Regions from separate parts of the Paenibacillus rhizovicinus genome, predicted to be linked through region 2. Evidence: predicted binding sites of a transcription regulator. Region 2 holds the regulator's gene; the other holds the start of a gene.
What was found. The regulator CtsR, encoded in region 2, represses protease genes until heat stress. The targets are predictions, from matches to a motif close to ATGGTCAATAAAGGTCAAACA.

Region 1 (7,888 bases), 880 kb from region 2:
ATAATCAGCGCTACCGGTGCCGTCATTTACTTCGCCCCCTCGACTAGCTGAATGAAGGAAGCAGGCTCAAGGCTCGCTCCGCCTACCAAGGCGCCGTCGATGTTGGATTGACCCATATATTCGCTAACATTGTTCGGTTTCACGCTGCCGCCGTATTGAATGCGGACCGCATTTGCCGTCGCTGCGTCGTACAGACCCGCGATAACGTCGCGGATGAACGCGATAACGTCTTCCGCGTCAGCCGAAGTCGACGATTTGCCTGTGCCAATCGCCCAGATCGGTTCGTAAGCGACAACGACTTCAGCCGCTTGCTCTGCGGACAGGCCTTGGAAAGCCGCTTCCGTTTGCACTTTGCAAACATCCTTCGTTTGCTCGGCTTCGCGCTCTTCCAGCTTCTCGCCTACGCAAACGATCGGCGTCAAGCCATGCTTGAATGCCGCATGGACTTTCTTGTTCACGATCGCATCCGATTCCGCGAAATAAGCACGGCGCTCGGAGTGGCCGATGATCACATAGTTCACGCCAAGATCTTTCAGCATCACGCCGCTGATTTCACCCGTGTACGCGCCGTTGTCCTCGAAGTGGACGTTTTGCGCGCCGATGGAGATCGTCGTGCCTTTCGCCGCTTCAACGAGCGCCGGCAGCGTCGTGAACGGTGCGCAGATGACCGTTTCAACGCCGTCTACTTCTGCTTTGCCTTTCACGTCCGCGAAGAATGCAGTCGCTTCGGAAACGGTTTTGAACATTTTCCAGTTACCCGCAATAATCGGTTTACGCATTGTCATTATCGCTCCTTCTGCTTGCTTACTTATTACTTATTTGATTCTTGCTTATTTATCGTTCAATGCAACGACGCCCGGAAGCGCTTTGCCTTCCATGAATTCCAGCGATGCGCCGCCGCCCGTGGAGATGTGATCCATTTTGTCGGCCAGGTGGAACTTCTCGGCTGCCGCAGCGGAGTCGCCGCCGCCGATAACCGTGTAGCCCGCAGTTTCGGCACAAGCTTGTGCTACAGCGCGCGTACCGTGGGAGAACGGCTCGATTTCGAATACGCCCATCGGTCCGTTCCAAACGACCAGTTTGGATTCTTTAATGACGTTCGCATAGAGTTCACGCGTTTTCGGTCCGATGTCAATGCCTTCCCAGTCAGCAGGGATGCCGTCGACATCAACGATTTGCGTGTTCGCTTTCGCGCTGAACTCGTCCGTAATGACGATATCGACCGGCAGCAGGAATTGCTTGCCAAGCGACTTCGCTTTCTCGATGAACTCAAGCGCCAGGTCCAGCTTGGAGTTGTCGCACAGCGATTGGCCGATTTCATGGCCTTGCGCTTTGAAGAACGTGTAGGACAGGCCGCCGCCGATGATGATGTTGTCGGCGATCTCGATCATTTTGTTGATGACGTCGATTTTGTCCTTCACTTTGGAACCGCCAACGATCGCCGTAAACGGACGCTCAGGTTTAAGCAGCGCTTTTCCCAGTACGTCGAGCTCTTTCTCCATCAACAGACCCGATACGGCCGGCAGGTAGTGAGCGATGCCTTCCGTCGATGCGTGCGCACGGTGAGCGGCGCCGAATGCGTCGTTAACGAACAGGTCGGCCAGCTCGGCAAAAGCTTTCGCCAATTCCGGATCGTTCTTCTCTTCGCCCGCGTAGAAACGAACGTTTTCAAGCAACAGCACGTCGCCGGCGTTCAGCTCGGCCACTTTCGCTTGAACCGCTTCTCCGACCGCTTCGTCGGTTTTAACGACAGGCTTGCCCAGCAGCTCGGACAGACGCTCGCCGGCTTTCGTCAAACGCAATTCTTCCACGACTTGACCGTTAGGACGACCCAGGTGGCTCGCCAAAATCACTTTCGCGCCGTTCTCGATCAGATAATTGATGGTAGGCAGCGTTTCGCGGATACGTTTGTCGTCCGTAATCGCTCCGTTTTCCATCGGCACATTAAAATCCACACGAACAAATACACGTTTGCCTGCCACTTCTACGTCGCGCACACTTTTCTTGTTCATTAGCAGAAATCCTCCCGAGTACCCAAGCCGCCATAAGGCGGAAAAAAGGTCAAAGTATATTTTAAATTCTCCAAGCTATCCATTCCGCAAGCGCGGATCTATATCTATGTGTAGTGATGCCGCAGGCATCATGCTCGTATCATTGTGGTGCCGCAGGCATCATGCCCTGCCGGGTTCCAGCAGGGAACCGCCATACGCCCTTCCAAGCATCAGCGAAGCGCCGATGCGGCCTCTCAGCCTCTCGAACGGCCCAGAAGTCTCTTGACCTGCCAGTTGCACAGGAGCGCCAAAATGGAAGCTTACGCCCCCGCGGAGCCCCGCAGGGCGGAGCAACAAGGGCGTATGGCGGGTCCCCGTAAACCACCGCGAAGGAGCTACCAAGGCAGCTCCTTCGCCAAACATCGGGTGTCCAGAGGGGGACCCTCGGAATCCCCCTTTGCAAGGGGGACTTAGGGGGATGGTCTCCTCTTACAGACCTTTCGACGCGATATATGCAGCCAGATCAACAACGCGGTTCGAGTAGCCCCACTCGTTGTCGTACCAAGAAATCACTTTAACCATGTTGCCTTCAACTACCATGGTCGACAGTGCGTCGATCGTGGAGGAAGCAGGGTCGCCATTGTAGTCGCTCGATACAAGCGGCTCTTCGGAGTAGTTCAAGATGCCTTTAAGCGAAGTGTTAGCAGCATCTTTCAGCGCAGCGTTAACTTCTTCAACCGTAACGTTAACTTTCAGTTCAGCAACCAGGTCAGTTACGGAAACGTTAGGCGTAGGAACGCGCATAGCCATGCCGTTCAATTTGCCTTTCAGCTCAGGCAGTACAAGGGATACTGCTTTTGCAGCGCCTGTCGAAGAAGGAATGATGTTTTCTGCGGCAGCGCGAGCACGGCGCAGGTCTTTATGAGGAACGTCAAGTACGGATTGGTCGTTAGTGTACGAGTGAATCGTAGTCATCATGCCTTTAACGATACCGAATTTGTCGTTAAGCACTTTTGCGAATGGAGCCAGGCAGTTCGTTGTGCAAGATGCGTTGGAGATAACTGTGTGAGCAGCTGCATCGTATTTGTCTTCGTTAACGCCCATTACGATCGTGATGTCTTCGTTGGAAGCTGGTGCGGAGATGATTACTTTCTTCGCGCCGCCTTTCAAGTGAAGCTCGGCTTTTTCTTTCGCTGTGAAGATACCTGTGGATTCAACAACGATTTCAGCGCCTACGGATGCCCATGGAAGGTTCTCAGGGTTGCGTTCAGCAAAAACTTTGATTTCGCGGCCGTTCACGATCAGCGCGCCTTCTTTAGCTTCAACCGTACCATTCAGTTGACCATGAGTCGTGTCGTACTTAAGCAGGTGAGCCAGTGTGTTAGTGTCTGTCAAATCGTTAACAGCCACGATTTCAACATTCGGGTTGTTCAATGCTGCACGGAACACGTTACGACCGATACGACCAAATCCGTTAATACCAACTTTTACCATTTTTGTTTCCTCCTAGGCATAATTTCATTTATTTCAAGACGTAGATCGCGGACAGCCGGCGGGCCGCCTTCGACTCGTCATGATAACAATTCTGTTCTTACTGTTCTAAGTGTTCGTAGTCTCGCAATCAATCCGGGTTATTATCAATGATCGCCGCGATTTCAAGCGCAGCAGACTCATCCGTTACCAGTACGTCATCATGACCGAAACGCATGACGGCGGCAATGGCTTCGCCTTTGCTCCTTCCGCCCGCGATCGCGATGACGACCTCGGTATCCATAATGTCTTCCAGCCGCAAGCCTGCGGTGAGCATCTTATGGACAACGGCTCCGTTCCGGTCGAAATAATACCCGAACGACTCGGCTAGCGCCCCTTCGGCTTCCATGGCATTCACGACGGAATCGTCCACGCGTCTGCGCCGGGCCATTACCATAGCGTCCCCGATGCCATGAATGACGATGCGGGCTTTGCGAATCACTTCGACGATTTCGCGCACGTTCGGCTCCTGCATCAGGGAGGTATAAGCTTCTTCACCTAAATGATCAGGCACATGAAGCATCCGGTATTGCGCACCCGTCCGTTTCGCCATAGTGGAGGCAATCGTGTTGGCCTGGTAATCCAAGCTTTCTCCTAATCCCCCTCGAGCCGGAACGAACCAGTTCCCTCTGAGCGGGGTCTGAGATGTCAGTTGGTTCGCCACTTGGGCAAGCGTCGTTCCGCCTGTGACGGCGACGACATCGTTGTTGCCCATGGCCTTCCGAAGCACGGAGCAGCCGGCTTTGCCAAGCTCGCGCCTTGTGACAGGCGATTCATCCGAATCTCCCGGTACGATGACCACTTGCTGCAAGCCGAAATGCCTGCGGATTTTCTCTTCCAGCTCGGATAAGCCGAACATGGCTTTGTAGAACGGCTCCATCTCTTCGAGCAAGCGTCTTCCCGCTTCACTGATTCGCATGCCCGCGGCATCGATGATCAGCAGCTCCTGCGCCTTCAGGAAATCCGTTTCCGCTCGGAGTACGCGCTCCGTCATCTCCAGCGATGCGGCAAGAGAACGGCGGCCGATCATATCCGAGAGCATGACCTGGCGGAGGATTAGATACCTTTTGCGCATGACGACAAGCAAATCCGGCAGAAGCTGTTGTTGCATGGCGATAAGAGCGTGCATTATTCAACATCCACTCCTGTTGCAGAAGAGCTGGGTCAATTCGTTGGGACGAAAACGCTAGGGACGTAAATCGTCCCGCCTGATCGTTTTAAGTCCCACCACTATTGTAACCCATTCGATGGAAGGGAGCAAGGTCGGTTTGCTGAATGAAACCGATTACCGACACGATTTACACAAAATTATTTCTCAACCCATGCTTGCTTTTCTAATCGTTATCCTCTATAATCATATTTGCTGTCACAATGCGCCCGTGGTCCAATGGATATGACGTAGGCCTCCGGAGCCTGAGATCGAGGTTCAATTCCTCGCGGGCGCGCCATTAACTTCTATGCATGCTTCAACTACATACAGAGCAAGGGTCTTCCGATTATCGGGAGGCCCTTTTTTCATGCCTCTCTGCTCCCGCCACCTCAACAAGCATCTCCAAATCCGACCCAACGTAACCTTCCGGCCGCACAGGTTTATCGAGCTTCCTCTGCCAGCATGACCGCATTGTATCGCCCATGAGATTCAGGTACTGCGGGCCTTTGCCTGATAATTTGACCTTCTTTGACTTTTGTTTATTTTTCCGCTATGATGGGTTTACACGTTTCACCATCATAACAACCATTACCTTTTTAGGAGGGAATTAAAATGGAATCGATGAATTTCGTACCAATGGTTATCGAGCAGAGCAATCGCGGAGAGCGTGCTTACGACATTTACTCCCGTTTGCTGAAGGATCGCATTGTATTCCTTGGCACGCCCGTCAACGACATGGTCGCCAACTCCATTATCGCGCAGCTGTTGTTCCTTGCGGCCGACGATCCCGACAAAGATATCTCACTCTACATTAACAGTCCTGGCGGTTCGGTCTCGGCAGGTCTCGCTATATTCGATACGATGAATTTCATCAAGCCCGAAGTCTCGACGATCTGCGTCGGTATGGCCGCTTCCATGGGGGCTTTCCTTCTGGCCGCAGGCGCCAAAGGCAAACGTTATGCCCTGCCTAACAGCGAGGTAATGATCCATCAGCCGCTCGGCGGCGCGCAAGGCCAAGCCAGCGACATCGAAATTCGCGCGAAGCACATTCTCAAAACGCGCGATACGCTGAATCGCATTCTTGTAGAGCGCACCGGCCAATCGCTTGAGAAAATCGAGCGCGACACCGACCGCGACTACTTCATGTCCGCAGCGGAAGCCGCAGCCTACGGTCTCGTCGACAAAGTCATCGAGAAGCTGTAAGAACGGTTCTACTCGCAAGCAAAGAGCGTTAATCCTTCCTGGATTAACGCTCTTTTATTTTTGTCGGCGGAACCGGAGTTTCAATTAACATACATTCGACGTTTTGTCAACTATCATTCAACCCGCCGAATGCTTAGGGACGCTACTCTCGAACCATGTTAATATGTACTAAATGATTCCATATCCACCTCGAGTTAGGTTCTCGTATTTGTAAATATATGTTGTTTTGAAATCTATAAAACGGAGTTGCACACGCATGAAACTTACGAATCCATTCGCAAGCGTGCGAAATTTCATTCGATCCAACCACACAAGCACTTCCTATACACCTTATGCGCCTGCGTTCGAATCGAATCTCCAACACGCTTCCACGCATGAACCCGATACCCACAACTTGTTTTTGCCGATGCAGGACAGGTCGTTGTTGCTGCGTCCGCTCAGCGATACTCACTTGATGGAAGTTTATCAAGAAGCGAAGGCCATGCAGCTGTCCGAAGAATTTATCGCCTTGATCGAACATGCCATCGAGCAGCGCGGATTGAGCATCGACGATGAACGCCAATCACTAGCCTAGACCGACTCAGACGCCATCATAAGCATTACGCATAATCAGAGATAGACCGCGCCGTTCGCAAACGGCGCGGTCTATTCTTTCTCTGGCGCTCTTCACCATACAGTGCTCTGTAAGAAAAGGCAGACCCATCTCCTGACCGGAGACTGGTCTGCCTTTATTAATTACTGCATTTCATAGACGACTGTAATATCGGTCGAGATGGTGATTTCTCCGGCTTGGATGGCTGTGCTTGCCGGGGCAGCTGCGTCACTCGCCGCTGCGGACATTTCGTTCTTGTTGTAGAAAATCGGTCCGCTGTTTGCGTCGTTTTGCGTGATAGCCGTCACTTCTTTGACTTGTTTGCCCGCTGCTTTGGCCAGCGTATCTGCTTTCGCTTTGGCATTCGCCATCGCTTTATCCAGCGCCTGCAGCTCGTATTGATCCTGTTTCTCTGTATCGAACTGTACGCCGTCTACGCGATTGGCACCCGAAGCCGACAAATCATCCAGCAGCTTGCCGATGCCATCCAGGTTGCGGGTCGTGACTTGAATGTTGTGAACGGCCAAGTAGCCCTTAATCTTACTCGTGCCGTCCTTGCTGTTGTATTCATATTCCGGCTGCACGGAGAAGCCCGTCGTCTTTACATCCTTCGCCGCCGTTTTGTACGTGTCATACAGCAGCTTCGTGAGTCCCGCGAATTGTGCCGCATTCTTCGATTGCGCCTCTTTCGCCGTTGCCGCTCTCGCTTCCACCGCTACGTTCAAATACGCCACGTCCGGTGCCGCATCGATTTTGCCGGTACCCGCTACCGTAATCGTGCTTTTCTGTGCGACCGAGGGATTGTCTACCGCATAAACCGGCTTGCTGCCATGTCCGCCTGCTCCAAACATTGCGCCTACGCCTACGGCTAGCGCCAACACGGGTACAAGCGCCCATTTCGGTTTCATCATCATCATTCATCTCGCCCCTTTTTACCAAGAATAGGTGTTGCTTACCTATTAAGACGCGCTCTTGTCCGCCAATGTTGCGTAAACGGCCAAGTTTGTTAATTCCCCTGAAAAAACAGAAAAAACCCCCCTGCGGGAGTTTCCTCGTCACCGAAACGAACAGCCTGAAACGGCTGCTCGATCACAATTATTGATTCTCGAGCTCTTCTTTGCTGACCAGGTTGACTAAAGCGGTTACAGCTTGGTCGGCATCCGAACCTTCCGCGCTAATCGTAACCTCAGTACCTGAACTAATTGCAAGGCTCATAATCCCCATAATCGATTTTGCGTTCACTTTTTTATCGTCTTTCTCTACGAAGACCTCGGAAGAAAACTTATTCGCTTCCTGAACAAAAAGTGCGGCCGGTCTTGCATGAAGACCCGTCTTCAGTCGAACGACAACCGGATGCCTTGTCATGGAAACCTTACCCCCTATACGAAATTCATCCCTTACATACATGCAAACGTCATTTTA
Region 2 (7,888 bases):
AGGCTGATGTGTAGGCAAATCCGCACATCGTTAAGGCTGGGCTGTGATGGGGAGCGAAAATTGCAGTAGCGAAGGTCATGAGTTCAGGCTGCCAAGAAAAGCCTCTAGCCAGGGGAAGGTGCCCGTACCGCAAACCGACACAGGTAGTCGAGCAGAGTATGCTAAGGCGCTCGGAAGAACTCTCGTTAAGGAACTCGGCAAAATGACCCCGTAACTTCGGGAGAAGGGGTGCCTCGGTAGGGTGAATAGCCCGAGGGGGCCGCAGTGAAAAGGCCCAAGCGACTGTTTAGCAAAAACACAGGTCTGTGCGAAGCCGTAAGGCGAAGTATACGGGCTGACGCCTGCCCGGTGCTGGAAGGTTAAGGGGAGTGGTTAGCCGCAAGGCGAAGCTATGAACCGAAGCCCCAGTAAACGGCGGCCGTAACTATAACGGTCCTAAGGTAGCGAAATTCCTTGTCAGGTAAATTCTGACCCGCACGAATGGCGTAACGACTTGGGCGCTGTCTCAACGAGAGATCCGGTGAAATTTTAATACCTGTGAAGATGCAGGTTACCCGCGACAAGACGGAAAGACCCCATGGAGCTTTACTGCAGCTTGATATTGGACTTTGGTACGATCTGTACAGGATAGGTGGGAGCCTTGGAAATCGGAGCGCCAGCTTCGATGGAGGCATCGTTGGGATACCACCCTGATCGTATCGGAGTTCTAACCTGGTACCGTGATCCGGTACAGGGACCGTGTCAGGTGGGCAGTTTGACTGGGGCGGTCGCCTCCTAAAATGTAACGGAGGCGCCCAAAGGTTCCCTCAGAATGGTTGGAAATCATTCGTAGCGTGCAAAGGCATAAGGGAGCTTGACTGCGAGACCTACAAGTCGAGCAGGGACGAAAGTCGGGCTTAGTGATCCGGTGGTACCGCATGGAAGGGCCATCGCTCAACGGATAAAAGCTACCCTGGGGATAACAGGCTTATCTCCCCCAAGAGTCCACATCGACGGGGAGGTTTGGCACCTCGATGTCGGCTCATCGCATCCTGGGGCTGAAGTAGGTCCCAAGGGTTGGGCTGTTCGCCCATTAAAGCGGTACGCGAGCTGGGTTCAGAACGTCGTGAGACAGTTCGGTCCCTATCTGTCGTGGGCGTAGGAAATTTGAGAGGAGCTGTCCTTAGTACGAGAGGACCGGGATGGACGCACCGCTGGTGTACCAGTTGTTCCGCCAGGAGCATCGCTGGGTAGCCAAGTGCGGACGGGATAAGCGCTGAAAGCATCTAAGCGTGAAGCCCCCCTCAAGATGAGATTTCCCAGTATGTAAGACCCCTTGAAGACGACGAGGTTGATAGGTTCGAGGTGGAAGCGCAGCAATGCGTGGAGCTGACGAATACTAATCGGTCGAGGGCTTATCCAAGAACATCTCGTTTCAGCTAATGCAAGAAACCTTCGCAAAGGTTCGTATCCAGTTTTCAGGGTGTAAGTGCTCTGAGTAAGCATAGCGCATTCCGACCAGGAAGACGCCCGTTTGGTGGCGATGGCGGAGGGGAACCACGCGTACCCATCCCGAACACGACCGTTAAGCCCTCCAGCGCCGATGGTACTTGGACCGCAGGGTCCTGGGAGAGTAGGACGTTGCCAAGCACGATGAACCGACTGCATAGATGCAGTCGGTTTTTTGTTGTTTATAAATCTTTTTCGCACGGTTAATCATATAGTGATATACACAAGATGAACGGAATGTTGTGGATAAGCCTCATACTGCGTATAAATAGGCAAGAACCGCCCAAGCTAGTAAGGTAAGGGGTTCATCAACAATCGTTGCGGCAAGCCGCTTGACCTTTTTGGGAAATTGCGTATAATGGAGTCAAGGTCAAAGAAAGTCAAAGTCAATTTAACTAAAAACTTTGACGATTTCGATTTCTTGAAATCCTAGCCGCTATTAAGTTGCTATTTCTAAGGCTAATGCGGATTTCTCGAAAGTGAAACGTATCGCGCCTTTAAGTCAGAGCGAGCCGTTTCATCTTGACCGCAAGAGTGGTTTGGGCAATTTAGGGAGGTTGGCGAAATGCGCAACATTTCCGATCTCATCGAGCAGTACCTCAAGCATATGCTAAAGGAAAGCCCCGGCGGTGCAGTGGAGCTGCAGCGAAATGATTTGGCGGACCGCTTTTCCTGCGTGCCCTCCCAAATCAATTACGTCATCAGTACCCGCTTTACACTGGAGAAAGGCTATTTCGTGGAGAGCAAACGCGGCGGCGGCGGATATATCCGTATTCAACGCGTTGAACTGCCAACGTTGTCCGCTCTTCAGGAACACCTTGTCCAGACGATCGGTGAGCAAGTGGATCAGGATACGGCGGAAGGGGTTATTTATCAGCTGGAGGAAGAGAAGCTCATTTCCCGGAGAGAAGCGAATTTGCTTCGGGCGGCGGTTTCCCGCGATTCCTTGGCTGTGAAGCTCCCGCTGCGCGACGAAATTCGTGCTCGGCTGCTTCGGGCAATGCTCGTTACACTGCTCATGAAGTAGGCTGCGCAGCCTTGCAAGAGGAGGGATAGTGCGGAATGCTTTGTCAGGAATGCGAGAAGAAGCCGGCGACGCTTCATTTTACGAAAATCGTGAACGGGGAGAAGACGGAGTTTCATATATGCGAAGCTTGCGCACGCGAACGGGGAGAAGGTATTCCCGGAACGGCGAACGGATTTTCCATTCACAGTCTATTGTCGGGTTTGCTCGATTTTGAGCAGGCAAGCGCGATGAACGGCATCGGCGCAAAGCCGCAGCAGCAGCTGAGGTGCGACAATTGCGGACTGACGTATACGCAATTCAGTAAAATGGGTCGATTCGGCTGCAGCAACTGCTACGTCCAGTTCGGCAACAAGCTGGATCCTATTCTCAAGAGAGTGCACGGCAATACGACGCATGTCGGTAAAATTCCGAAGCGTGCCGGCGAACAGATTCAAGTGAAGCGTGAAGTCGAAGTGCTTCGGCAGGATTTGCAGGCGCGAATCGAGCAAGAGGATTTCGAGAACGCAGCCCAGATCAGGGATCGAATTCGCGAACTTGAACGCAATATAGCCGACGCTCAGGAAAGGCATGGTTAGGAAGGTGGTTCATTGTGTCGAAGCGGTCTTATGTTGAAGAAGCGCTGAGCGACTGGATGAAAGGCATCGGTCCTGAAGCCGACGTAGTCATCAGCAGCCGGATTCGCATCGCCCGCAATTTGACGGGACATCCGTTTCCGATGCTGGCAACGAACCAGCAGGCGAATGACGTGATGGAACAGCTAACCGCGGTCGCTGACTCCGGGAAGCTGCATGATTACGGTCCATTCGAGACGGTTCAATTGTCGCAGCTGAACGAGCTTGAACGAAGGGTGCTCGTAGAGAAGCATTTGATCAGCCCGAATTTGGCCAACGAGTCGCGCAGCGGAGCCGTGATGCTCAGCGAGAACGAAGCGGTCAGCATAATGGTGAATGAAGAGGATCATTTGCGGATCCAATGCCTGTATCCAGGCTTCCAAATCAAGGAGGCATGGGGGCTTGCAAGCCGCATTGACGATATTTTTGAGGAAGAAACCGATTATGCGTTCGATGAACGCAGAGGTTACTTAACCAGTTGTCCGACTAATGTCGGCACGGGTATCCGCTCATCGGTAATGATGCATCTGCCGGGGCTGGTGCTTACCCAGCAAATTAACCGAATTTTGTCGGCCATCACGCAAGTCGGTCTGGCGGTTCGGGGCATTTACGGGGAAGGCAGCGAAGCGACCGGCAACCTGTTTCAAATTTCGAATCAGATTACGCTCGGGCAATCCGAAGGGGAAATCATCGAGAATCTGCACAATGTTGCCCGCCAGATCATCGAGCATGAAAGGGCCGCCAGGAACCGGCTGCTGGAAGATTCCAGAATCCGGCTTGAAGATCGCATACAGCGTTCTTACGGCATCCTGTCCCATGCCATGATCATGGATTCCAAGGAAGCGGCGCAGCGGTTGTCCGATGTTCGATTGGGGATTGATCTTGGCTTGATTCGCGATGTGACGCCGCAGGTCATGAATGAGATGATGGTATTAACGCAGCCTGGTTTCCTTCAACAGGTGTTCAATGAGAAAATGTCGCCTGAACTGCGGGATATCCGGCGTGCGGAACTTATTCGCAATCAATTGCACAGTGAATCTGATCATGGGGGTGTGTGAACATGATGTTTGGAAGATTTACCGAACGGGCACAGAAGGTGCTCGCATTGGCGCAGGAAGAAGCCGTTCGTCTCGGTCACAATAATATTGGTACGGAGCATATTTTACTCGGTTTGAACCGAGAAGGGGAAGGAATTGCGGCGAAAGCTTTGATCGGTCTCGGACTCAGCCTTGAGAAAATTCAAGACGAAGTCGAATCGCTCATCGGCCGCGGTCAGGAACAGCCTACTAACATCGCGTACACGCCGCGTGCGAAGAAGGTCATCGAACTTTCGATGGACGAAGCGCGCAAGCTGGGCCATACGTATGTCGGCACGGAGCATATCTTGCTCGGTCTGATTCGCGAAGGCGAAGGCGTTGCGGCACGCGTACTCAATAATCTTGGCATCAGCCTGAACAAAGCCCGTCAGCAAGTACTGCAGCTGCTTGGCAGCAGCGAAGCGGTATCGAGCAGCCACGGAGCGCCGGCTAATGTCAGCACTCCGACGCTCGATGGACTCGCACGCGACCTGACGGCGTATGCCAAAGACGGCAATCTGGATCCGGTTATCGGTCGGAGCAAAGAAATCGAGCGCGTGATTCAAGTGCTCAGCCGCAGAACGAAAAACAATCCGGTTCTGATCGGGGAACCAGGGGTCGGTAAAACGGCCATTGCCGAAGGTCTTGCCCAGAAGATCATTGCCGGCGAAATTCCGGAAACGCTTCGCGATAAACGCGTCATGACGCTCGATATGGGCTCTGTAGTAGCCGGAACGAAATATCGCGGCGAGTTCGAAGATCGCCTCAAAAAAATTATGGACGAAATTCGCCAAGCCGGAAACATCGTCTTGTTCATCGATGAGCTGCATACGCTGATCGGGGCAGGCGGAGCGGAAGGAGCGATCGATGCATCGAACATCTTGAAGCCGGCGCTTGCCCGCGGAGAGCTGCAGTGTATCGGTGCTACGACGCTGGACGAATATCGCAAATATATCGAAAAGGATGCCGCTTTGGAACGCCGTTTCCAGCCGATTACGGTCGACCAGCCGTCGCCGGAAGAAGCGATTCAAATCCTGCATGGCCTTCGTGATCGCTATGAAGCGCATCACCGGGTGAAAATTACGGACGAAGCGATCGAGCAAGCCGTAAAACTGTCGGACCGTTATATTACGGACCGCTTCCTCCCGGACAAAGCAATCGACCTTATCGACGAGGCGAGCTCCAAAGTACGCTTGAAATCGTACACGGTACCGCCTAATCTCAAACAGCTGGAGAACCGTCTGGAGGATATCCGCAAGGAGAAAGACTCCGCCGTTCAAAGCCAGGAGTTCGAGAAAGCAGCGGCGCTCCGCGATACGGAACAGAAAATTCGCGAAGAGCTCGACGTAACGAAGAATCAATGGAAAGAAAAACAAGGCCGCACGGATTCCGAGGTAACGCCTGAAGATATCGCGCAGGTCGTGGCAAGCTGGACCGGCATTCCGGTTTCCAAGCTGGCCGAGGAAGAAACGCAGCGCCTGCTCAAAATGGAGGATATCCTCCATGACCGCGTCATCGGTCAAAGCGAAGCGGTCAAAGCGGTATCCCGCGCGATTCGCAGAGCGCGCGCAGGCTTGAAGGATCCGAAGCGTCCGATGGGCTCGTTCATCTTCCTCGGTCCGACCGGGGTCGGTAAAACCGAGCTGGCACGCGCGCTCGCTGAAGCGATGTTCGGCGACGAGAACGCGGTCATCCGCATCGATATGTCCGAATACATGGAGAAGCATTCCACATCAAGACTCGTAGGAGCGCCTCCAGGTTATGTCGGCTACGAAGAAGGCGGCCAGCTGACGGAGAAAGTTCGCCGTAAACCGTACTCGGTCGTGCTGCTCGATGAAATCGAGAAAGCACATCCAGAAGTCTTCAACATTTTGCTGCAAGTGCTGGAAGACGGACGCTTGACGGACTCCAAAGGCCGCGTCGTCGATTTCCGGAACACGCTGATCATCATGACGTCGAACGTCGGTGCCGACCAAATCAAACGCAATTCCTCGCTCGGCTTCACCGCCGCGCAAGACTCGGGACGCGACTTTAACATCATGAAGGATAAAGTGCTGGCCGAGCTGAAGAAGAGCTTCCGTCCGGAGTTCCTGAACCGGATCGACGAGACGATTGTATTCCATTCGCTGGATCAAGAGCATATCGCTCAAATCGTCACGCTGATGTCCGATGAGCTTCGCAAACGGCTGCGCGAGCAAGAAGTGGACTTTACGCTTACGGATTCGGCGAAGGCCTTCCTGGCGAAAGAAGGCTTCGATCCGCAATACGGCGCGCGTCCGCTGCGCAGAGCGATTCAGAAGCATATCGAGGACCGTCTCTCCGAGGATCTGCTGATGGGCAAAATCTCTAAGGGCCATACGCTTATCATCGATGAGCAAGATGGCGGTTTGACTGTTACGCATGTCGACAGCACGCCTGCTGCCGAAGAACCGGCAACTAAATAAACGATGTACGCATACCCTTCATCATGCTGCGTGAAAGCAGCTGATGAGGGGTATCTTTATGATTACAGACTTGAATCGATTGTCGTGCTGCAACGTAAATAAGATTGCTGGCGGCCGAGTAATCTTTGAAGGAAATTAAGGTTTAATCGCAACGTTAGAAATGGTAAACTTTGAATGATACGTCTTTTGCATAAGGAGCCGCTCATGGCAAAACTTAAAACTAAATTCGCATGCACGGAATGCGGCAACGAATCACCCAAGTGGATGGGGAAATGCCCGGGTTGCGGGCAGTGGAATACAATGGTGGAAGAGAAGGAAACGGTCGTCAAGACGCAAGGTATGGGATCGTCGATCATTCAGACGAAAGAAAAGCCGCGACCGATCATACATATAGAAAGTGGTCAAGAAAAGCGGATTGAAACGACCAACAAAGAGCTTAACCGCGTGCTTGGCGGAGGCGTCGTACCGGGCTCGCTCATTCTAGTCGGCGGGGACCCGGGAATCGGCAAGTCGACGCTGCTTCTACAAACTTCGCATGCGCTGGCCGCCAAGAAACTGACCGTGCTTTATATTTCCGGAGAGGAGTCCGTTCGCCAGACACGGCTGCGTGCCGACCGCCTCGGCGCGTTGTCGGAGACGTTGTACGTTTTGTGCGAAACGAACATGGATCAGATTAACGACGCAATCGAATCGGTCAACCCCGACTTTCTCGTTATCGACTCCATTCAGACGGTATACGATCCTTCCGTGCAATCCGCTCCGGGAAGCGTCTCTCAAGTCAGGGAATGCACCGCGCATTTCATGCGAGTCGCCAAGATCAAAGGCATTGCCACCGTGCTTGTCGGCCATGTAACGAAAGAAGGGGCAATCGCGGGACCGCGGATGCTGGAGCATATGGTGGATTGCGTGCTCTATTTCGAGGGCGAGCGCCATCATACCTACCGGCTGCTGCGGGCAGTCAAGAACCGGTTCGGCTCGACGAACGAGATCGGCATTTTCGAAATGGTGGAGGACGGCCTGCGGGAAGTGAACAACCCGTCGGAGCTGTTCTTGTCCGAGCGGCCCATGGGCGTCTCGGGTTCGACAGTCGTCGCCAGCATGGAAGGCACGCGTCCCGTGCTTGTCGAAATGCAGGCGCTTGTCGCGACCACGAATTTCCCATCGCCGCGGCGGATGGCGACGGGCATCGATCATAACCGGATGACGCTTATCGTAGCGGTGCTGGAGAAACGAATGGGCATG

Region 1: clpP (ATP-dependent Clp endopeptidase proteolytic subunit ClpP) is a predicted target of CtsR. The motif match lies at 5,187-5,207, and genes of this name have one in related genera.

Annotation. Positions count from the first base shown of each region.
Region 1 is NZ_CP048286.1:3,301,472-3,309,359, forward strand. It holds gene gpmI (2,3-bisphosphoglycerate-independent phosphoglycerate mutase) at 1-26, opposite strand, end outside; gene tpiA (triose-phosphate isomerase) at 27-779, opposite strand; gene GZH47_RS14710 (phosphoglycerate kinase) at 831-2,012, opposite strand; gene gap (type I glyceraldehyde-3-phosphate dehydrogenase) at 2,481-3,485, opposite strand; gene GZH47_RS14720 (sugar-binding transcriptional regulator) at 3,613-4,650, opposite strand; tRNA gene GZH47_RS14725 (tRNA-Arg) at 4,895-4,969, shown strand; gene clpP (ATP-dependent Clp endopeptidase proteolytic subunit ClpP) at 5,293-5,874, shown strand; gene sda (sporulation histidine kinase inhibitor Sda) at 6,131-6,448, shown strand; gene GZH47_RS14740 (SIMPL domain-containing protein) at 6,610-7,383, opposite strand; gene GZH47_RS14745 (HPr family phosphocarrier protein) at 7,562-7,831, opposite strand.
Region 2 is NZ_CP048286.1:4,180,071-4,187,958, forward strand. It holds rRNA gene GZH47_RS18685 (23S ribosomal RNA) at 1-1,402, shown strand, start outside; rRNA gene rrf (5S ribosomal RNA) at 1,513-1,629, shown strand; gene GZH47_RS18695 (CtsR family transcriptional regulator) at 2,054-2,515, shown strand; gene GZH47_RS18700 (protein-arginine kinase activator protein McsA) at 2,551-3,090, shown strand; gene GZH47_RS18705 (protein-arginine kinase McsB) at 3,147-4,184, shown strand; gene GZH47_RS18710 (ATP-dependent Clp protease ATP-binding subunit) at 4,187-6,646, shown strand; gene radA (DNA repair protein RadA) at 6,851-7,888, shown strand, end outside.